Regions from separate parts of the Lysinibacillus sp. NPDC059133 genome, predicted to be linked through region 2. Evidence: riboswitches for the same ligand, from Rfam matches in the RefSeq annotation. Region 2 holds a riboswitch; each other region holds the start of a gene.
The links. A riboswitch is a leader RNA that binds a small molecule or an ion and turns the genes downstream of it on or off. The one in region 2 is predicted to bind thiamine pyrophosphate.
Positions count from the first base shown of each region.

Region 1: linked by a shared signal. The riboswitch ahead of ACFXN8_RS03955 (ABC transporter substrate-binding protein) and the one ahead of thiW (energy coupling factor transporter S component ThiW) in region 2 are both predicted to bind thiamine pyrophosphate.
Region 3: linked by a shared signal. The riboswitch ahead of thiT (energy-coupled thiamine transporter ThiT) and the one ahead of thiW (energy coupling factor transporter S component ThiW) in region 2 are both predicted to bind thiamine pyrophosphate.

Region 1 covers NZ_JBHZDH010000004.1:124,560-131,653, forward strand. Annotated here, with positions in the region: gene ACFXN8_RS03930 (TetR/AcrR family transcriptional regulator) at 1-334, opposite strand, end outside; gene ACFXN8_RS03935 (TatD family hydrolase) at 463-1,212, opposite strand; gene ACFXN8_RS03940 (ABC transporter ATP-binding protein) at 1,202-1,951, opposite strand; gene ACFXN8_RS03945 (ABC transporter permease) at 1,929-2,699, opposite strand; gene ACFXN8_RS03950 (thiamine-binding protein) at 2,699-2,989, opposite strand; gene ACFXN8_RS03955 (ABC transporter substrate-binding protein) at 2,991-3,986, opposite strand; TPP riboswitch at 4,161-4,271, opposite strand; gene parC (DNA topoisomerase IV subunit A) at 4,444-6,876, opposite strand; gene parE (DNA topoisomerase IV subunit B) at 6,873-7,094, opposite strand, start outside.
Region 2 covers NZ_JBHZDH010000034.1:18,212-25,305, reverse strand. Annotated here, with positions in the region: gene ACFXN8_RS17040 (ABC transporter substrate-binding protein) at 1-355, shown strand, start outside; gene ACFXN8_RS17035 (MFS transporter) at 578-1,774, shown strand; TPP riboswitch at 1,842-1,949, shown strand; gene thiW (energy coupling factor transporter S component ThiW) at 2,051-2,551, shown strand; gene ACFXN8_RS17025 (EVE domain-containing protein) at 2,619-3,098, opposite strand; gene ACFXN8_RS17020 (ketosteroid isomerase family protein) at 3,114-3,419, opposite strand; gene ACFXN8_RS17015 (MarR family winged helix-turn-helix transcriptional regulator) at 3,546-3,968, opposite strand; gene ACFXN8_RS17010 (pilus assembly protein PilB) at 4,472-4,858, shown strand; gene ACFXN8_RS17005 (transcriptional regulator CcpC) at 5,294-6,181, opposite strand; gene cbpB (cyclic-di-AMP-binding protein CbpB) at 6,250-6,690, opposite strand; gene ACFXN8_RS16995 (short-chain dehydrogenase) at 6,941-7,094, opposite strand, start outside.
Region 3 covers NZ_JBHZDH010000021.1:24,492-31,585, reverse strand. Annotated here, with positions in the region: gene ACFXN8_RS13055 (helix-turn-helix transcriptional regulator) at 262-471, shown strand; gene ACFXN8_RS13050 (hypothetical protein) at 464-847, shown strand; gene ACFXN8_RS13045 (hypothetical protein) at 1,097-1,294, opposite strand; gene thiT (energy-coupled thiamine transporter ThiT) at 1,333-1,893, opposite strand; TPP riboswitch at 2,023-2,130, opposite strand; gene ACFXN8_RS13035 (magnetosome magnetite crystal formation protein family) at 2,256-2,588, shown strand; gene ACFXN8_RS13030 (AAA family ATPase) at 2,795-5,875, opposite strand; gene ACFXN8_RS13025 (exonuclease SbcCD subunit D) at 5,872-7,029, opposite strand.

The DNA of each region.
Region 1 (7,094 bases), on a different contig from region 2:
CATCAAGAGTTTCCCATTGCTTTGGATAATATCGTTGAAGTTCCTCTAAATATTTGAGCTGAGCAAACTTAAAATCAGCCGGAATTAGTACAAGACTTTTTTGTAGTTTTTCTACAAGATTTAACGTTGAATCATGCAGAATTTCTTCCTCTTTCATTTTCAGCTCTTCAATTGCTAGATCAATCATTTCATTCAGTAGTTCTTCCTTTGAGGGATAGTATCCATACAATGTTTTAGTACTCATACCTAGTTGCTTTGCTAAATCCCCCATCGTAAACCGGAATCCTTTTCGTTCAGCTTCACTTATGGATACCTTTAAAATTCTTTCTTTCAACACTTTCACCTACTTCTAGGAAAACAAAAAAAGTTTTTTATTTTCCATATTTTACATTAGTGCAGAATGAAAATACTGTCAAATAAAAAAACACAGCTGCTTTTTAAAAGAAACAGCTGTGTTTTTTGTTATAAATTATAAAATGTTGTCGTATTTCTTGTAATGGTGTGCACCGCTTCCTGTGTTGTAAGCCCTTTTATCGAAGCAATAACCTCTATGGAATGATTCATCATCCAAGGCGATGTTCGTTTATTGTCAAAAGGACCTTCGAACGGCCATGGACCATCTGTTTCTACCATTATCAGCTCGATGGGGTATTTTTCGATCAGTTCTTGAATATCAGCCTCATACGTACAATCCGGCGTCACAGAAATGAAATACCCATTATGAATCATCCGTTCAACTATTTCCTCATCGCCTTTAAACCAATGAAAATGCGCTTTCGTTACATGATGTTTTTCTAGCAAATCACAAACAATCGCCGCATCCTCATAAACAGCATGTAACACTATCGGTTTATTTAACTCCTTTGCCAATACAATAAACCGTTCTAACAATGCCACATACGGACGATCATCAATCGCCTTCTCCTGCCTCAAATAATAAGGCAAGCCTACCTCGCCAATTGCCACCATTTCATGAGCGTGTTGGCGTATCCAATCGAATAAAACGTCTTCCTCCACATCACTAAGTAACGGTTGTTCGGGATGAAAGCCAAACGCTGCCTTTACCTTTCCGTAGGCTTTAGACAGCTTCAACGTCTGCTCACACGATGGAAGATTCATGCTAACGGCAATAACATGTTCAGCCTCCTCTAGCAAAGTAGGTACGTCATTTTCCTCATACTGATCTAAATGAATATGTGCATCAATCAACATTCGCTCCATCCTTTTCTTCTTTTAAATACGTGAATAACTGTTGCTTCAAAGCCGTAAACGAAGCGGAATGACGAATTTCTTCTTGGCGTGGCCTTGCAAAAGGTACGATTATTTCCTTTTTCATTGTCGCTGGTCGTTTCGTGAGTACAATGATACGATCAGCTAAAAACAGAGCTTCCTCGATACTATGTGTAACGAATAATATTGACTTTCGATATTCCTCCCATATCGATAAAAGCCACGCCTGCATTTCAAGCCTTGTAAACTCATCAAGTGCAGAAAACGGCTCATCTAAGCATAAGATGGGCTTATCACTAACAATGGCACGAATAAAAGATACACGCTGTTGCATACCCCCTGACAGCTCATTGGGATACGCATTTTCAAACGCTGCAAGCCCTACTTTGTCTAACCATTCCTTGGCCAAGTTCACGTTTGGTTTTCCATGAAGCTCCTCGACCATCGTGACATTTTCTACTATCGTACGCCATGGTAATAAACACGGCTGCTGAGGCATATAGCCAATCGTCCCTCTTTTTTGCTGGATATCTGTATCGTTCAATAAAATGGCACCCTTATCAATAGAAGAAACACCGCCAATTAATTGAAAGAGTGTACTTTTTCCACTGCCTGACGGACCAATAATCGCCACAAATTCCCCGTCCTTCACCTCAAAAGATAAATTACAAATGACAGGAAGAGCATCAAAGGATTTATCAATGTTTTGAATACTTAGCATGGCGTCCTCTCCCCTTCACAACAAATTTTTCTAAAAGTCGAATAGCACTAAATAATAGTAAACTTAAACATACGATGGCAAAAATCGCTACAAATACTCGATCCGTTCGAAATGAAGATTGTGCTAATGTCATATAAACACCAATCCCCATTTTCGCACCTAGCCATTCCGCAATGACAGCCCCCATGACGCTATAGGTTGCCGCAATCTTTATGCCTGAAAAAATCGCTGGATACGCATAAGGCCATTCAAGCTTCCAAAAGGTTTGTGCTTTCGTTGCACCAATCATCTCAAAATAATGCTTCAGCTCAGGCGAAGTTTGACGAAAGCCATCCATTGCCGAAATAACAATAGGGAAAAAGCACACAAGACAAATAATAATGAGCTTTGGCAATAAACCGAAGCCAAACCAAATGATTAATAACGGTGCTAGGACAAGTATAGGGATATTCTGCGACATAATGAGAATAGGATAAAATAGCTCCCTGACAAACGTAAAACGATGTAATAGCACAGCAACCGTTAGCCCAAATGATATCCCGATGGCAAGACCTAGAAGTGCTAATTGAACAGTCGCTAAAGCATGTGGCACAAACGTCTCATACGATTGAAAACCTTCTTTCAAAATGGCACTCGGTGCAGGCAAAAGCCAATGTGGAGTATCAGCAAAACGGACAATTAGTTCCCATATGAATAAGAGGAAGGCGATAAAAATTATCGTCCTTCCTTGTTTGAAAGCTTGCTTCATCACTGGTATTTCTCCGTCAATGTACCCATTGTAATACCAGATGGCTGATATAAAATTTTCACTTGCGTGATGACATTGATCGCGCCCAGCTCAATCATCTTGTCATTCATTTTTTCAATGATTTGTAGCAAAATCGATAGTTCACCCTCCATTGTCGTTTCTAGTGGGTGAACTTCATATTTAACTCCTGAAGCGTCGATAACCGCAATCGCTGCATCGACATATGGGATCACATCCTCATATTTTTCAGTTTTCGGTATAATTTGTACACTTATTAATGAGTTTGCCATATTACTTTGTCTCCTTTTTCGGTAAAAAGTCGTTTGTAAATGCTTGTTCTGCGTTAAATTCGCCCTCTAAAACTTTGTTGTCGGCCATCCATTTCGCGTAATTTTCCCAGACAGCTAGCTTTTGCTCGCCCCATTGTGCAGCGTCGTCTTGATACTTATCTGCTAGCCATTCCTGACTTTTATGCACAAGGTTCTTATCTAAATCAGGTACCGCTTCTAGTAAAATATCAGCTGCTTCATTTGGATGATTTATCGCATATTCATAGCCCTTTGCTGCAGCAGCGACAAATGCTTTGACCGTCTCAGGATCATCCTTAATCATTTTTTCATTTGTAGCAAGTACAGGTGTGTAATAATCTAACTGCTCGCTATAATCTGTTAAATAAAGCATGTTTAGCTTTTCGCCACGAAGTTCTGCTTCAATACCTGTCCATGCATAATAAATCCACGCAAAATCAATATCTTTTTTCATCATTGTGAAGAAATCTAAATCACCAGCATTGACGATATCTAACTTATTAATATCCGCATTTTTTGTTTGCATAAGTGATTGTAGTACAGCCTTTTCAAGTGGTGCACCCCAGCCACCGTATGTTTTACCTTCAAAATCCTTTGGTGACGAAATCCCTTTCGATGCAATAGATGCGAAGCCAGAAGTATTATGTTGAATAATCGCTGCAATCGATACTAAAGGTACATCCTGCACACGAGCCTGTGTAATTCCTTCCTGATAGCTTACGCCAAACTGAGCCTTCCCAGATGCCACAAGCTGATCTGCACCGGTTTCGCCAGGTAATAAAATATCAACATCTAAGCCCTGATCCTTAAAGTAGCCAAGCTTTTCCGCTACATATAAACCGGTATGATTTGTATTCGGTGTCCAATCAAGAACGACTGATACTTTTGTTAACCCTTTAGCATCCTTTTTAGCCTCTTTTTCGCTACAACCCACTAATGTTAAAAGTGCAGCCATCAGGATCAATAACCATTTTTTCATGTTGAATCCTCCAAGTAAGTAGTGTGAAAGTGTTCATGAATGAATGTCTTTACCAGCAGAAACCGTTCACGGTCTGTTTACACGTAAGGTATGTGCATGCAACAAAAGTCTGAAAACATAAAAAAACGCCCAGGATTCCTCCCAGACGTTTTACAATCAGTATCAAAAACTTTCTTTTTTTGAATAGATGTTCCCTACGCTGGTACGAGCCAAATCAGGTTCAAAGGGTCAGCGTCTATCGGACACAATCTCAGCTGGCAACTACCAGCCCCCCTACATTCTTTCCATATGAACTTTTCGTGATTATTATACCCATATCTATCACGAAATGACAAGTGGCTGTTTACCGATAGCGCTGAATTATTATTAAACAGCCACACCAAAGCACAAAGCTGATTGGTTTCAATTTACTAAAAAAAGCCCAGCTCTCAAAAGGAGCTGGGCTAGAAAACTAATTTTACTTTTCTTCTTTTTTGACCGTGAACACATGTGAAATGGCACCGTCAGCAGCTATATCTACTTTAAAGGAGCCGTTGGAGTGTCGATCTGCTCGCGTTAATGCTTGTACGTCAAGAATCTCTTGCACGCCTTTTTCCGTCTCGATCGTTAGCTGTTCCCCACCAGTTACCTTAACTACAGCCACGATACGATGTGGGTTCGCTTTTAACTCTGTTAATACTTTTAAGCCGCGTTTTGCACGACTAGCCAGCTCTACCTCGGCTACATTCATTTTCTTCACCGCACCGCGCTGCGTGACAATCGCCACATAGGCCGTGTCATTTGGCGGTAAAACATTGATACCGACTAATGCTTCTCCGTCTTTCAGCGTAATCCCTTTGACGCCGCCCGTTTTCACACCCGTTACTGGTAATTCCTCCATTGGGAAACGAATAGCATAGGCAGTATCTGTCGTTAACATTAGTTCTACCTCGTCCGTCACGATACCTGCAAAAATCATTTCATCTCCCGACTTGACATTCATCGTTTTTATCGGTTTCGAATAGCGTGTTACAGCATAATCTGCTACAGATGAGCGTTTAATTTGTCCATCTTTCGTAGCCGTTAAAATATACGTATTAGCCTGTTCGAATGTCTCAAAACCGTATACAGCAATAATAGATTCATCTTCTCCGGTCGGCACAATACTTGAAATATGCTGACCAAGATCCTTCCAACGAATATCTGGTAGCTCATGGACAGGCTGATAAATATAATTGCCTCGGTTTGTGAATAGCAATAGATGATGCTGCGTATTTAAATTTTCTTCATATAACAAATAATCGGAATCCTTCATCGCAAAATCCTGACCATTCGAAGCTGCATGTGAACGTGTAGATGTACGCTTAATATAGCCATCCTTTGTGACAGTCACTACGACCTCTTCACTTGGGACAAGGACATCTAACGTAATTTTGATTTCTTCAATTTCTTGTTCGATTTTTGAACGACGTGGCTCTGCAAAGCGCTTTTTAATGTCAAGTAGTTCCTGTTTAATAACACGTACAAGCTTTGCTTCACTATTAAGAATACCTTCAAGCTTGGCGATCAGTTTATTTAGTTCATCCTGTTCATGGCGAAGCTCTGTAATATCTGTATTCGTTAATCGGTATAATTGCAAGCTAACGATTGCCTCTGATTGCACTTCTGTAAAGTCAAATTTCACCTGTAAATTCGTTTTCGCATCTCGTTTATCATTAGACGAACGAATCGTTGCAATAACTTCATCTAAAATAGAAAGCGCCTTTATCAAGCCATCAACGATATGCGAACGATCTTTAGCTCTTTGTAAATCATAAATGGAGCGGTTCGTCACAACTTCCTTTTGATGGACAATATAAGAATCCAGTAACAATGGCAATGTCATCATTGTCGGACGACGATTATGGATAGCGATCATATTAAAATTATAGGCTACTTGTAAATCAGTTGTTTTGAACAAGTATTGTAAAATCCCTTGTCCAGGAACATCTTTTTTCAGTTCAATGACAACACGTAGGCCGGTACGATCCGATTCATCGCGAATTTCTGCAATTCCTTCAAGTCGTTTATCTACGCGTTGCTCATCGATTTTCTTCACAAGATTTGCTTTATTGACATCATACGGTAATTCCGTAATAACGATTTGTTCTTTGCCACCTTTAATTGGCTCCACGGCTGCTTGAGCGCGCACGATAATTTTACCGCGACCAGTCTCATACGCCTTTTTAATACCATCGACACCTTGAATGATCCCACCTGTTGGGAAATCAGGCCCTTTAATAACAGTCATTAATTCATCAACAGTAGTGTTCGGCTTATCTAAGCGCATGAGAACACCGTCTAGCACCTCATCAAGTGCGTGAGGAGGAATGTCTGTGGCATAACCGGCCGAAATACCCGTTGAGCCATTGACTAGTAAGTTCGGGAAACGAGCTGGTAAAACAGTCGGCTCCATATCCTGATCATCAAAGTTCGGTACAAATTCAACGGTTTTCTTGCCAATATCACGGAGCATTTCCGCTGCAATTGCAGAAAGCCTTGCCTCTGTATAACGCATCGCTGCCGGTGGGTCACCATCAACAGAGCCGTTATTCCCATGCATTTCAATAAGCATATGGCGCGCCTTCCAATCCTGACTCATGCGCACCATCGCTTCATATACGGAGCTGTCACCATGTGGGTGATAATTACCGATAACATTACCGACAGTTTTGGCTGATTTACGGAATGGTTTTTCGTTCGTATTGCCCTCTGTAAACATCGCATATAAAATACGTCGTTGCACAGGCTTAAGACCGTCACGTGCATCAGGCAACGCGCGGTCTTGTATAATATATTTACTATAGCGACCAAAGCGGTCACCCATCACTTCTTCTAAAGGCAAATCTTGGAATTTTTCCGTACTACTCATGCTTGGTCCTCCTCTTGTTGGATGAATTCATTTTCTAAAATATTTGAATCATCCTCCATACCGAAGTCTACATTAGCTTCGATCCATTTACGGCGCGGCTCTACCTTATCGCCCATTAATGTTGTCACACGTCTCTCAGCACGTGCGCCATCCTCAATCGTTACACGAATTAATGTACGCGTTTCAGGGTTCATTGTCGTATCCCACAGCTGGTCAGC
Region 2 (7,094 bases):
AGCTGACATGTTATCGGAAAATGAAGATTTAGACTTTGCTGTACCAAAGGAAGGCTCAAACTTATGGTTTGACAATATGGTGATCCCAAAAACGTCAAAAAATATAGACGGTGCACATGCCTTCATTAATTTTATGCTAAAAGCTGAATCAGGTGCTAAAAACGCTGATTATGTAGGCTACTCTACCCCTAATACTGCAGCGATGAAGTTAATGGATAAGGAAGTTGTAACTGATCAGCGCTTCTATCCTTCAGAAGAACAACGTAAAACATTGGAAGTTTATACGAACTTAGGCCCTGATTACTTAGGCAAATACAATGAGCTGTTTTTAGAATTTAAAATGAGTATTCGATAAACCATTTTAACCCACTTATAGCTGTTCTCACGTTACAAACGTTGAGAACAGCTTTTTTCGTTTAGCTGGAGGTAAACTTCTGTGGAAAACTAGCAGGTCGTATTTATGTTAAATAAAAGAATCCCTATAACTTTACTAGTGAATCTCAGACTTATAGTCAATAGTAAACGTACAAACCTTGTGGTAGACTGTAGTATATTTGATTAAAGAAAGGGGTATTCGATGACCCAGCAGAAGTCTAACAAGGCGGCTTTGTATATTTTAATGTTTAATATGTTTATCGCAATGGGGAGTATCGGAATTATTATTCCTGTCATGCCTGATTATTTAAAACTATTTGGTGCTGCAGGACAAGTACTTGGTATGTTGATTGCAACGTTCGCCTTTGCACAATTCGTATTTTCTCCAATCGCTGGGAATCTTTCGGATCAATACGGTCGAAAAAATCTCATTATTTTCGGTCTTATCGTAACAGGACTTGCACAAATTGGTTTCGGGCTTTCTACAGATGTATGGATGCTCTTCTTGGCACGCTTTTTAGGTGGTCTTGGTTCTGCATTTGTAGCTCCTCCTATAATGGCTTTTGTAGCAGATGTCACAACGTATGAGGAACGAGGAAAAGGTATGGGTATGCTAGGGGCAGCAATGTCCTTGGGTTTCATGATCGGACCAGGTATCGGTGGATTCCTCTCAAAAGTTAGTTTGCATTTTCCATTCTATACTGCTGGATGTGCAGCTATCTTAGCAGCTATTTTATCGTTCTTTTTATTACCTGCTACAAAACCGAACACTGCGAAAAAAGCGCAGAAGCAGGATAATCTTGCAAAACAGATGGCCCGTTCAGTCCGAATGCCTTATTTTGTCATGCTAATCATCATGCTTGTATTCTCTTTTGGGATTGCTAACTTCCAAACAACATTATCATTATTTGTGACAGAGAAGTTTAATTACACACCTACTGATATCGCTATTATTTTAGTTATGGGCGGCGCTTTTGGTGTTGTTGTACAGATGTTTGTTATTACACCGCTGTTTAATCGCTTCGGCGAAATGAAAGTAGTGTTAGTCAATTTATTTATTGCAGCCGTTTCGATTTTCTTAATATTATTCGCATCTGGTTTTGCACTTATTTTAATTGTAGCGACAATCTTCTCTACAGCTACGACATTGATTCGCCCAGCTGTCAACACATTGATTTCAAAGCTTGCTGAGAATGAACAGGGCTATGCAGCTGGTCTAAACAATGCTTATATGAGTCTTGGTAATATGATTGGTCCAGCTTTAGCAGGTATATTATTCGATTGGAATATGAACAGTCCTTATATATTCGGGTCTATTATTTTAATGGCTTGTTTCTTCCTTGCCCTTATTTGGACAATGAAAAAAGCACCACATCTTATGCATCCTGATACAAAATAGTCTGAAAAGTTATTGACTATTTTTAGTAGTATGCTACATTAATATGTGAAAAACCAAAAGTTCTATTAATTACCACTAGGGGAGTCTTTAAAAGGCTGAGACGTATATTATCATATACGGACCCTTTGAACCTGATCTAGTTCACACTAGCGGAGGGAAGTGTCGACACTTGCTTTTTACTATTAAATGCAAGGCCGCTTCCTATTGTTTTAAGGAAGCGGCTTTTTTGTCTGGTTTATCAGCAATTCACTAAAATACTAAAAAGGAGTGGAGATTATGTCAATTCGAAAATTAACAATCATGGCCTTATTAGTAGCAATTGCCGTAGCAGGTTCTACCTTCGTATCCATACCAACGGGAATTGCGCGTGCCTATCCTGTACAGCATGCTATAAATGTTATTGGCGCTATCATTCTTGGACCAGTGCCTACTGTTATGGTCGCCTTTGTCACAGCTATTATTCGTATTTTAACAGGCACAGGCTCATTATTAGCTATACCTGGCAGTGTCATTGGTGCTTTATGTGCAGCTCTTGCCTATAAATACAGCTGCAAGCAATGGCTAACAGGTGTCGGTGAAATGTTTGGAACAGGTATTATTGCCTCTCTCATTGCAGTACCTTACGCGCATTTAGTAATGGGAACATCCGTTGCTTCTTTATTTTTCATGCCAGCCTTTTTAACCTCAAGTACTATTGGTGCTATGTTAGGCATTGTCATTGCTAGCAATTTGCGTAAGACTGTATTTGTAACTAACCTACACACTCTGCTTAAATAATATTAAAAAACGTTACTTCTTAATGATAATTAATTAAAAAAGTAACGTTTTTTTGTTCCAACTAAATTCATTCATACTTCAATGGTAATCCCATTTCATGAGCAATTAATAAAAAATCTTTTTTACTTATTTCAAAATGACCAAACCTGAATTTATAGCCATATTTCGATGTATCTTCTACAAATTCTAAATAATCTAAGATCCTTTTTATTGGTACAGCCTTTGCTTCTTTATAAAAGTCTATATCTCTTCTAAAAGGAATAAAATTTTCTGCCATTTGGAACTCGTATATTCGCTCGTCCTTTATCCTTCCAATTGCGGTAAATGCTCTTACAGGCTCGTTACCATCTAGACTGTTTTTAGGAGAATAATAAATGATCCAATCTCCTTTTTGCATTCGTTTCAAAGGTCTCTCTTTACCATGACATAACTGGCCGAATCCTCCCTCAACCCCTTTTTGAACATGATTAAGAGATACTACTCCAATCCAATATTTCGTGTCTCTTTCAGGCGTAGGAAGAGGATTTTTATTAGGATTTAATGACATAGCTACCTTCTCCTTTTATTTTGGATTCATCATAAATGATTTTATTTTTTCATTTTCAAGAATCAGCTTCTCTTCCAGAATCACTGGGTTTGGTAAACCATCCCAAGTTGTTGAAACAATTGCGCTACATTCTATATCATCGCCTTCAATATTTTGGATCGTTAATTTAAAGCCTTTCGGCATAGGTGACATGTAAAAGTTCTGTATTTCTTTTTTCCCTTTAAAAGTTTGACCTTTAAAATTTTTCAATTCCCCATGATCTGCATACATATCGGATAAATCTTGGCCCTCTTCTTGTGCTCTTCTTAAATATTCTTCCATAACCTTTACTGCTTTCATCTGTCATCACTCTTTCTTGTTATTTGATAAGGTTATCAATTATGCCTCGGCATAATTGCGTCCGGAGGGTTTAACTTCTTTCAGCAGGTTGCTGAAAAAAGTTAAACCCTATTCACGATTTTCATATACTTTTGTCAAAATGCTTTTCAATTGCTCTTTTTCTTCCAATGAAAGTACATTTAAAACTTCATTCTCAGAAATCGCAAGGGTCTTCATTAATTGTTCTGCCAAATTTCCACCCTGCTCCGTAAGGCCTATTAAATTCTCTCTTCTATTTTCTTGATTTTTCTCCCTATAAACATAATCTCTTCTTTCTAGATCATCGATAAAAAAGCGGACACTGTTTTTATCCAACTTTAGCATCTGTCCTATTTGAATTTGGCTAAGTTTTTTGTCTTTTACAGCCATCATAATCCCGACTTCTCTGGATTTCATTTGAAATTTTTCACTAATATATTGCTCGAGATTTTCCTCTAAAGCCTCCGCTAATTTAAAACTTAGAAAACCAAATGAATTCATTATAGTGGTCATGTCTGCCCCTCCAAATCTGTAGTACTTAAAAATGATAGTAATATTTTATTACTATCATCAATCATTACATTTATACACATTATTTACAAGATAAATTTTTCTTATCACAGAAAAATTTTCTAATTTTACAAAAGAGCAATCTAGCGTGGGATAATACAAAAGGCAAAGCTTATCTGATTGTTTCTCATAATATTGGTTCAAAAGTAAATGTTGGTGTGCTCAAAAATCATTTAACACAATTGGGATTTGACTCTGCAAATTCAATCGTTTTAGATGGTTCATGTTCAACTAAAATGCGTGTTCCGGTTAATGGTGCTGTTAAATACTACGGTTGTATGCATAATAATCGTAACATCGGAAATATGACTCGTGTACACGGAAGTGACTTTTTCGGATAATGAAAATAGGATAAAGTTGAGAATTTATACTGTTTTTTTTATAATAGTTATCATAATCCAGTTCGAATAAGGACTGGATTATAATAACTAAAAGAGGTAACTCAAATGACAAAAAGTTATATGGCAAAGATACTTCTATTACCGATAATAGTAGCATTAGTTACCACGTGTAGTATTCTATTTATCGAGAGGGATCCGGAATCGGAATTAATGCCTCTTTCGATGTATGAGAATGCAATGCTTTTTGTACTGTTCTATTTAGCAATCTATTTATTTACTATTGTTTTGGTAGCTCCTATTAATATTTATATTTCTAAAAAGCTTGGAAATAAGTTGATATCGTTTATTCTGTTTAATATTATAGGGTTAATTTTGATAGGTTGTATTGATATTTGGTTCTTAACTCTTGATAATTTAATCTCTTTATATTTGATTTTCCCATTGTTCTCAATTTTAACTATCCCATTTAAAAAGCTTCAACCTAATAGTTGAAGCTTTTTTTGGAGATTAATACGAAAAAATTAACCCTTCAACATAACGTGGGGTTGATTTCCGTTCCGACTGGGCGCTTTCCTGGGGCGTCTGGACAACAGATGTTTTTTGTGCGAAAGCGCAGCGACAGCAACAACAGCACCGATGTTGGTCACGAAGGCTTTATCACAGGATGTAATGGTTTTAGCCTTCGTTCCTCTATCGCTGATCCCCAAGGAGTCCCCTAGTCGTAACGAAGACCAACTTATATGCATGGCATATGTTTTAATAAACAAAGTATTAACTTTTGGTGATAGGCCAAGAATTAGCTCATTGAGTTAAACTTTAATTAGCGTGGCTTTCTTCATTGTCCTCACCAATAGGGTTTTATGGACGTTAATCCAGATAAAAAAGGCAACCCCGAGTGAATCACTTGGGACTGCCTTGATAGTATTCTTATTTCGTATAATCAAACAAACATCGTGCATGGTCTTGCACTACCTCTACAAAAGCCTCTACTTGTCGTAACTCAAATGAAGATTCATAGCCAATTAACCAAGTATCACGTGTTAAACCAAATTCTTTTTCATTATTAGTTAATGCAATTTTATTAATGCCATCATTGTCATTTAACGTTATTGAAGGCAAAATAGCATAACCGATACCATTCAATGCCATTTGCTTACAAATTTCAATCTGATCAACTAAAATTTGTTTTCGTGGATTTGATGCGAAATGCTGCCGCCACCATTGTTGAATTTCCTGATAATAGTTGGAATCACTTTTAAATTGAATAAAAGGTCGGTCTGACGTCAGGACATCTTCTATCGTTTTTAACTCTTTATCTACTAAATAAAGGGTGTCACGAAAAAGATGAATTTTTTCCCCTCTCCAATCAACCTGCCCACGCACAATCCCTACATGAGCCTCACCCTCATAAAGTGCTTTTACAATTTCAGAGCTCCAGCCGGTCATAAGAGAAATTTTTGCCTCAGGATATTTCGTTACAAAATCCTTTAATATTATCGGAAGCCAGTTTTGTCCGACAATCGATGCACAGGCGATTTTCAATGTCCCGTTTACTTTCGTCGTTAATGATTGGATTGTTTCATAAATCTCTTCTTTTTTGCTGAGCATTTCTGTTGCATAGGCAATAATAAGCTCTCCAGCAGGTGTCGCCGTAAGTCCTTTTTGCGAACGAATAAATAACTGCGCTCCCCAGTCTTTTTCAATAGTTTGAAGCCTTTGAGAAAGTGCTGGTTGCGATAAAAATAAACGTTCTGCTGCTTTACGCATATTACGTTCCTCTGCTAGTACTTTTAAAATTTCAGCCTCCGTTGCCATCAATCAGTAAACCTCCGATACAAGCAAAGAGGACCTCATGATTTTCATCTGAGTCCCCTCTTAAACTACTACTCTTTTTGATAAATATATTTTTTCAATTGCTTTAGAATAACACGTCTCGTTAAAATTCCTGCAAATGTTCCTTCTTCGTCCACAACACATAAAAAGGCGTGGTTAATAACTAAGTCCAGAGCTCGCTGAAAAGTATCCGTCAACTTTAATACAGCGATATCTTTATCCATTATCGTATCCACTTTAATATCTGGTAACTTTTCATATTCAATATGTTCTAGTCCAAGAATGGATTCAGTAATCATCTTCATACTTAGTAAACCTTGAAGTCGGTATTTCAAATCTAAAACAGGTATCGAAGAATACCCTGTACGTGTAAGTACTAGGAGTGCATGTTCCGCACTATTTCCACTTTGAACATGTGCAACCTTTTCAGATGAAATAATAAATTCACTAATTGGCATTGCTAATAAGTCTTTGCTGTTAGTTGAAATCATGAACTTCTTCTCCTTTTCTGTCCTCGCTTTGCAGAACAGGATGCTTCCCTTTTATCATATCATAACTATTCCTTTTATGACCACGACAAGGCCGAGAAGAGTTTTTTATTACCACGAATTATTTTAGCAATTTGAAACAAAACTAAGTATCAAAAGTGCATATATAAGAGGGTTTCACCTGATAGGAATGGAAATATCTTCATTCAGTTTATATTTAGAAAATATGAACTGAATGAAGAAAAAAATCTTTTTAATAGCCGTACTTACTCCAATAATAAAAAATCATTATCCCTAAAAAAAGCAAAAAAATGATATATACCCATACTATTGGGTTGAGCATAGTCGCATACTCTTCAACAGTTTCTGAAATCGGCGTATCGTTTTCTGATTTCCGCTGAGACGTC
Region 3 (7,094 bases), on a different contig from region 2:
ATTAGTTTTCTTAAGAAGACTAATTAACCCCCCGACAAAAATTCAATTTATTGAATTTGTCGGGGGGGTTTTTACTTAGCCATTAGTCATCAAATTTATAAAAGCTTAACTATTTATTGGGGTCTCGTCAGATTTATTCGGATTTACAACGTTAAGGAAAGAATTGTTACCAAACGACGCTTTTGGAACTTGTTTTTCATAAGAATGTAAAGTAAACTTTACTTAAAGTAAAACTAACTTTACATTAAAGGGGGCTTTACTATCAAAAATAATATTAAGGTTTTACGAGCTCAACATAATATGACGCAGGACCAATTAGCAGAAAAACTTTCTGTTTCTAGACAAACCATCATTTCACTTGAAAAAGAGAAATATAACCCGTCTATTATTTTAGCCTTTAAATTAGCAGAAATTTTCAACTGTAAGATTGAAGATATATTTATATATGAGGGGGGGATTTTGAATGAATAAAGCACGTAAAAATCAGTTGGCATTCTTATTTTTAGCTATTATTATGATTCCAATGGGGATTTATCTAAATTACTCAGATATTGTAAATGGTCAATTTTCAGAAGCCATTATGTGTTTTTTCTTAGGAACAAGTGCATTAATGATGGCATATTTATCACCACATTTATATCCAAAAGATGAGCGTACAAAAGAAATTATAGGCAAGAGTATGACAGCAAATTATTTTACGTTATTTGCGGCAATTACAATTCTATTTCTAATAGTTGGAGCACTAGAACCTAACACTTTAAGTGCCACACAAGTTTTAACTATTTTATTTTGTATTATGGTTACATCAATCCCATTAACAATGGTTATTTATTCGAAACTGATTTAATGATTAATCTATACAAAAACATACAAATAACGTTCCCAAATGAAAGTTTAGAAACGAACGTTGTGAAATCAACGTTTTGTGGCTTTTCTTATGAACATTGTTTTATAAGAGCCTTGCTACATCTAGTGTAATAAGGCTCTTTAAAGTTGATGAATTTCTATACATTTAAAAGGTGTTTGTACTTAAAAATCATTAATAAAGTTGTTTGATTCTTATTGAACTAAAGCCCTCGTAGCCAATAAAGATTTCTTATTTTTTCAATTCTTCACTCTTTGAAATCTTTAAATAAAAATCATATAAATCTCTTGCCGTTTGTTGGATAAATTCATCGTCGCCACTTCCATTTATTGCAGTATCCAATTTTTCATACGTAATTAATAAAAGGGCTTTAGCTTCTGATTCACTTAATTGTTGAATCCCTTTCTTCACTTTCTCAATTTCTAACAATAAAATAAAACCCTCCACTCGTGTGAAGGGCAAAATAGTTATGATTTTCGTTGCATTAATTGAGGGGCTGCCGTAAATAACAGAACACCGACAATCGCTGTTAAAATCGTTGCTGGTAGCATATATGTTCCATTATAGATAATTGAATAAATCCATGCGTTTTGATCGCCAGCATATTCTGCGAAAAATACGGCGCCTCCAATAGTATGTGCTGCATAACGTAAAAAGCCCGCTAATACAGTTCCTAAAATAATATAAAGCGCCATTTTCTTTTTGTTTAAATCTTTTGCAGCCTCAAGCACTGGTCCACGCACAACGGCCGCCAAGCCTACTACTGTAAAGGCAACACCATAATCAAGTGTTCCTTGAAGCCAATGTATAATATAGGCACCAAACATTGTTTGCATAACACCAATGAGTAAACCTGTTGTCATGCCTGGAATAAGGCCCCAGCGGAATGCTATTAAAATTATTGGCACCATCACTAGACTAACAGAGCCTCCTTGTGCCCATACTTTAAAGGAAACCTGATCAAGCACAAGACCAATCGCTGCGAATATCGCAATCTCCACAAGCATTAAAAGTTTTTTATTGTCCATCATTATTCTCTCCTTTGTTCCGATGTAGGATACAAGAACAGGAATAGAAATCAGTGAGCAAATATGTCCCTGTCTGGCGTCATAAAGATAAAAAAACGATGCCAGGACAGAGCCTCACATCGTCAAAGTGTCGGTTTCTATCCACATCCCTACGCAAGCGTTAACTTACAGGTTCAAAGAGTCAAGGCATTTCGTGCCCAGTCTCAGCTGACATCATCAGCTCCCCTTGTGGTCGTTACATCTTAATTTTGTTGAACAACCTCATTGTACGCAAACACTGTAACGATTACAACCTCTTCTACATTAATTTTTTGAAACTTTGCTGTTTTTCATGCGTAAATATTAAAAAAGGAGGTACAACTATGGAGAACCAAAAAATTTTATCTGCCTTTAGTTATCTCAGTATTTTATTCGCACCCTTTATTGTGCCATTAGTCGTTTACTTTGTTACAAAAGATAGCGACGTAAAGAGTCACTCTATTCGAGCACTAATATCACATTTAATCCCAGTAGCGTTTGGAATTATATTTTTTGCAGTCTTTATTTTCTCAACTTTATCATTCAACACTTTTGAACCAGATTCAGGTAGCAGTAATTTTCTTATCATTTGGTTAGGTTCATTCGCAATTTACATTCTTGTTTCAATAGGTATCGTCATTTGGAATATTATTCAAGCTGTTCGCGTTATCCGATAAGTTTTCATTCAACCTTGGACAGATAGTACTAAAAGGAGCTGTTATTTTGTGAAAGTATCTAAAGTTGTCAAAACCGCCGTTAAATTAGCACCTATCGTTATTCCAATTGTAAAAAAAGTAATCGCTGTAAAAAAAGGAGCAAATCCTAACGTAACTAAAAAGTGATAAAAGGCGTATTTCCCATACAACGGAAATACGCCTCTTTTTTATTTCACTTCAAAATATGTTTGACTATGACCGTTCATTGTTTTTTCAACATGCAACACTGCAGGCATTGTAGCTTTTAACTCTGCAACGTGTGAAATGACGCCAATCATGCGTCCGGAATCCTGTAAATCAATAAGCGTATCAATCGCCTTATTTAACGCTTCTTCATCGAGAGAACCAAAGCCCTCATCAATAAACATTGTTTCAATGCGGATATTACCTTGAAAACTTTGAATGACATCTGCCATACCAAGGGCAAGACTTAAAGACGCATTAAACTTTTCTCCCCCTGATAATGTTTTCACATCTCGTAATTGATCCGTATAGGCATCATACACATCTAGCCCAAGCCCACTTTGCTTAGCATGCTTTTCTAATCGATCTGAACGTCGGAGCTCAAATTGACCATTAGATAAATGATAAAGCCGGACATTCGCTGCCTCTGTAATTTTATCTAAATAATTGATTTGAATATAACGTTCAAAGGACAGTTTTTTCGCATTTTGTCCATTTAACATTGCATAAAGTTCCTTAACTTGTCCCGCTTCTTTTTCAAGTAAGCGTATTTCCAGCTCCGCTTCCTCTACTTTTTCGATAAAGTCTGCGCAAGCTTTCGCAAATCCTTCGATCTGTTGCAATACTTTAAAGGCTTCCTCATATGTGACACGAAGCATCTCTAACTTTTCTTCCATCGCCGTTAAATCTTGCTTCTCTTGTCCTTTAAGATGCTTCGTTCCCTCAGCAATTTGTACTTGTAATGTGTGGATTTGCAATGCATAATCACTGCAAGCCTTCCGTAAAGCTTCTATTTGCAACACGCTACGCTTCCCAGTAGCAAATTCTTCATAGCTTTCAAAGCCTGCTTCCGTCATACTTACTGAAAATTGCTCGCGCTTTTCATCCATTTTCAGCTTTAATTCCTCAAAAGCCTGTTTCGCAATTTCTACGGTCATTCTAGCATTATTTGCTGCTTCCTTAGCAGATTGCAGATTTTGTTGACTGAGATTCCATGCAGTTTGTAAGGCAACCTTTTGTGAACCTATATCAGCTATCGCCTGCTTCAATGCTTGAAGCGTCTTAAGATTTTCTGGAATATGCTTTTGCTGCTCTTCCACAATTGCTTGTTGCTTAGTCAATTCCTTCGCCTTTTCAGCTAAATATTGCTCTAGTTTTATGTGCTTTTCTTGTACCTGCTCCAGTCGTGCACGATGATCCTTTTGTTGCAAGCGTACATCAGATAATTGATTGCTCACTACTTTTAAGATTGTAATTTGTTGTTCTATATTTTGTAAGGAAGCTACAATTTGTGCTTGATTCGATCGATCGATTTCATTCGTCTCTAACTGTTCTAGCGCCTCTTGTAGAAGATGCTTAGTAGAATTCAATAAAGCTTCTTTCTCTAAAAACTTGCGCTCATCAGTAGTAGCGTTTCCTCGTAAAGTTTCTACTTGTGCTAATTCGATCATCTCTAATTGCTCAGAATGTGTTTCGAGATGTGTTGTACTACCGCATACTGGGCAAGGCTCTCCGTCCTTAAGCTGCTGTGCTAAAATACTTGCCTGACTCGCAATCCATTGCTGCTCCAGCTTTTGAAGAGCCTGCTTACTTTCTTGATAACGGACATTAGTAATGGCTACATCTTGCTCCGTCGTTTCAACTGCTCTCGTGTATTTTTCAACTTGTGCTAGTAATGATACTTGCTCTTTCAGCTTCGGTAGCTGTTCTAAATAACTTTCATATGGCTCAAGTTGTTTTTCATATTGATCAATTGTTTTTGCTAGTTGCTGAACTTGCATTTGTCCTGTTTCTACGATTTTACTATTATCGTCTACTGCTAGCTTTGCTGTTGCAACATATTGTTCAGCTATTTGCATTTGCTGCAGATTGTTCTCATACGCCTCGAATGTTGGTAATAATGCTTGCAGCTGTATCTCCTGTTGTAGAACGTGTTGACGTTCAGGTTCTTTCGCCTCTTCAACGTTAAACTTTTCCTGTGCTATCTTTAACTGAGCTTCTGCGTTTTGCAGCTCTGTCATTGCTTGCTGAAAAGATTGTTCTTTACGATTTTGCTCAGCACGTAAATCGATGCATTGTTGCTCAAGTATGACAAGACGTTCTGCTTTCTCTGCTAATGCAATTTCACGTTCTTTTGCGCTATATACATCTTGTTCTTGTAACAATGCTTGCAGACGGTTTTGACGATTCGTTTGCTCATCAAATTGCTCATTCAATGTTTTCGCCATACTATAAAACTCTTGCTCTTTTTGATGTTGCGCATAAGCTTCTTTATAGCGTTGCTGTTCCAATTGTATGCACTCAGTATAGTAGGTCTGCTCTTCTTCCAGAGCCTTCTTTAGCTGATGCATATTTTCGGTATTGTTAGTAATGCACGTAAATAAAGATGACGAACGCTGTGGCAAAGCCCCCGCAATTTGGCCAAGAAGATGCTCCTTTAATTGTTTCGCACGTAGTAGATCACTTTCCGCTTCTTTTCGTTTCGCATCAAGTCTTTTTGTCATTACACCAAAACGGTCTGTTTTAAAAATCTTGCGCAAAATGACTTCTTTATTCGTAGAATCTGAGGTTAATAGCTTGCGAAATTCACCTTGTGGCAGCATAACAATTTGACTAAATTGGTCCTTTGTGAGGCCTATTATTTCCTGTAGCTTTTTATCTACCTCAAGCGTTTGCTGCTTTTCTACAATACTATAATCAAGTGTGTCTCCTTTGATTTCAGCCAGTTCTATTTTCTTACCAGTAACACTTTTGTTCTTTTCTTTAATATGACCTGGCTGACGTAAAATTTGATAGACCCTATCATGCATTTCAAAAACGAGTTCCACCGCAGTATACGCATCATCATCTGCAAACCCACTTCGTAGCATAGCAGTATCCTGACGATCTTCACCGCTACCCGCTCCGTAAAGTGCATAGCATATAGCATCAAAAATCGTCGTTTTCCCTGCACCTGTTTTTCCGGAAATCGCAAATAGGCGATGCTCACCAAGCTGTTGAAAATCAATAACCTCTGTATTTTTATATGGACCGAATGCAGTAATCGTTAACTTTAAAGGCTTCATTTTACTGTCTCCCGCTCTTCATCTAATAATTCTTGCAGCATCTCTGTAAATAGACGCTCTGTATCTTGATCTGGCTGTACGCCAATAATATCTGTAAAAAATGATCGGAATAAATCGATGTCTTCTATCTTCTCTGTCTCAACCACTTGAATTTCATGTGGTACTTCTTGGTGTATCGCTTTACGCTCGATATGCATCGCATGAGGAAACACTGTACGAATACGTTCCATCGGCGAAGTTACTGGCGTAGTATCTGATAAGCGTACAAATACATAATCATCACTCGGTGGTAATTGCAATAAATCATCCATTAAACCCTCTACCACACGTAAATCTCGTCTCGCTATAAACTTACGCTTCGTGACAGTAATTTCTCCCTGTGCATCTAGCTCAACAATTAAAAAGCCCTTCTCATGTAGGTGCTCAGATAATGAATACTTCAATGGAGAACCGGCATATCGAATCGTTTCATTCAACACAAAATGCGCTTTATGCAAATGTCCAAGTGCAGTGTAATGAAAAGACTTAAACAACGCTGCATTTACGCAATCCGAGCCCCCTATTGATAAAGGTCGCTCTGATTCACTCGTATTCGCTTCCTCTTCCCCATACTTCGTCACAAAGGCATGTCCAACAAAAACGTTGCGTTTTGTTGGATCTAAACTTTGCCCAATATGTTCGATAATTTTTTCCATCGCCTCTTGATGCGAACGAATGGAATCATCCTCTAAGATAGTCCGTACTGAAGCTGGCTCTGCATATGGTACGAGATGAAAATGTACTTCGCCATACTCATCATGCAAAACGATCGGTGCATGGTCTTTCGTAAACTGGCCTTTAATATATAATCCACTATCACTCATTAAACTACTGCCAAAGTTCAATCGACCTGCACTATCGTGGTTCCCAGCAACTGCTATCACAGGGATTTTTTTATCAAGCACAATTTCCGCTAAAATATCATTTAGTAAATTCACTGCCTCAATCGGGGGCATCGAACGGTCATATAAATCACCTGCTATAACGATAACATCCGGTTTTTCTTCATCTATGGCTAGCATAAATTGCTGTAAAATATAATGTTGATCCTCGGTCATGTAGACGCCTTGTACGAGCTTCCCTAAATGCCAATCTGCTGTATGAAATATTTTCATTCTGTGCGCCTCCTGTCTATTTCATTTTATCATGGCTGTTGGATTGTTTGTTTTTCCTTTTATTA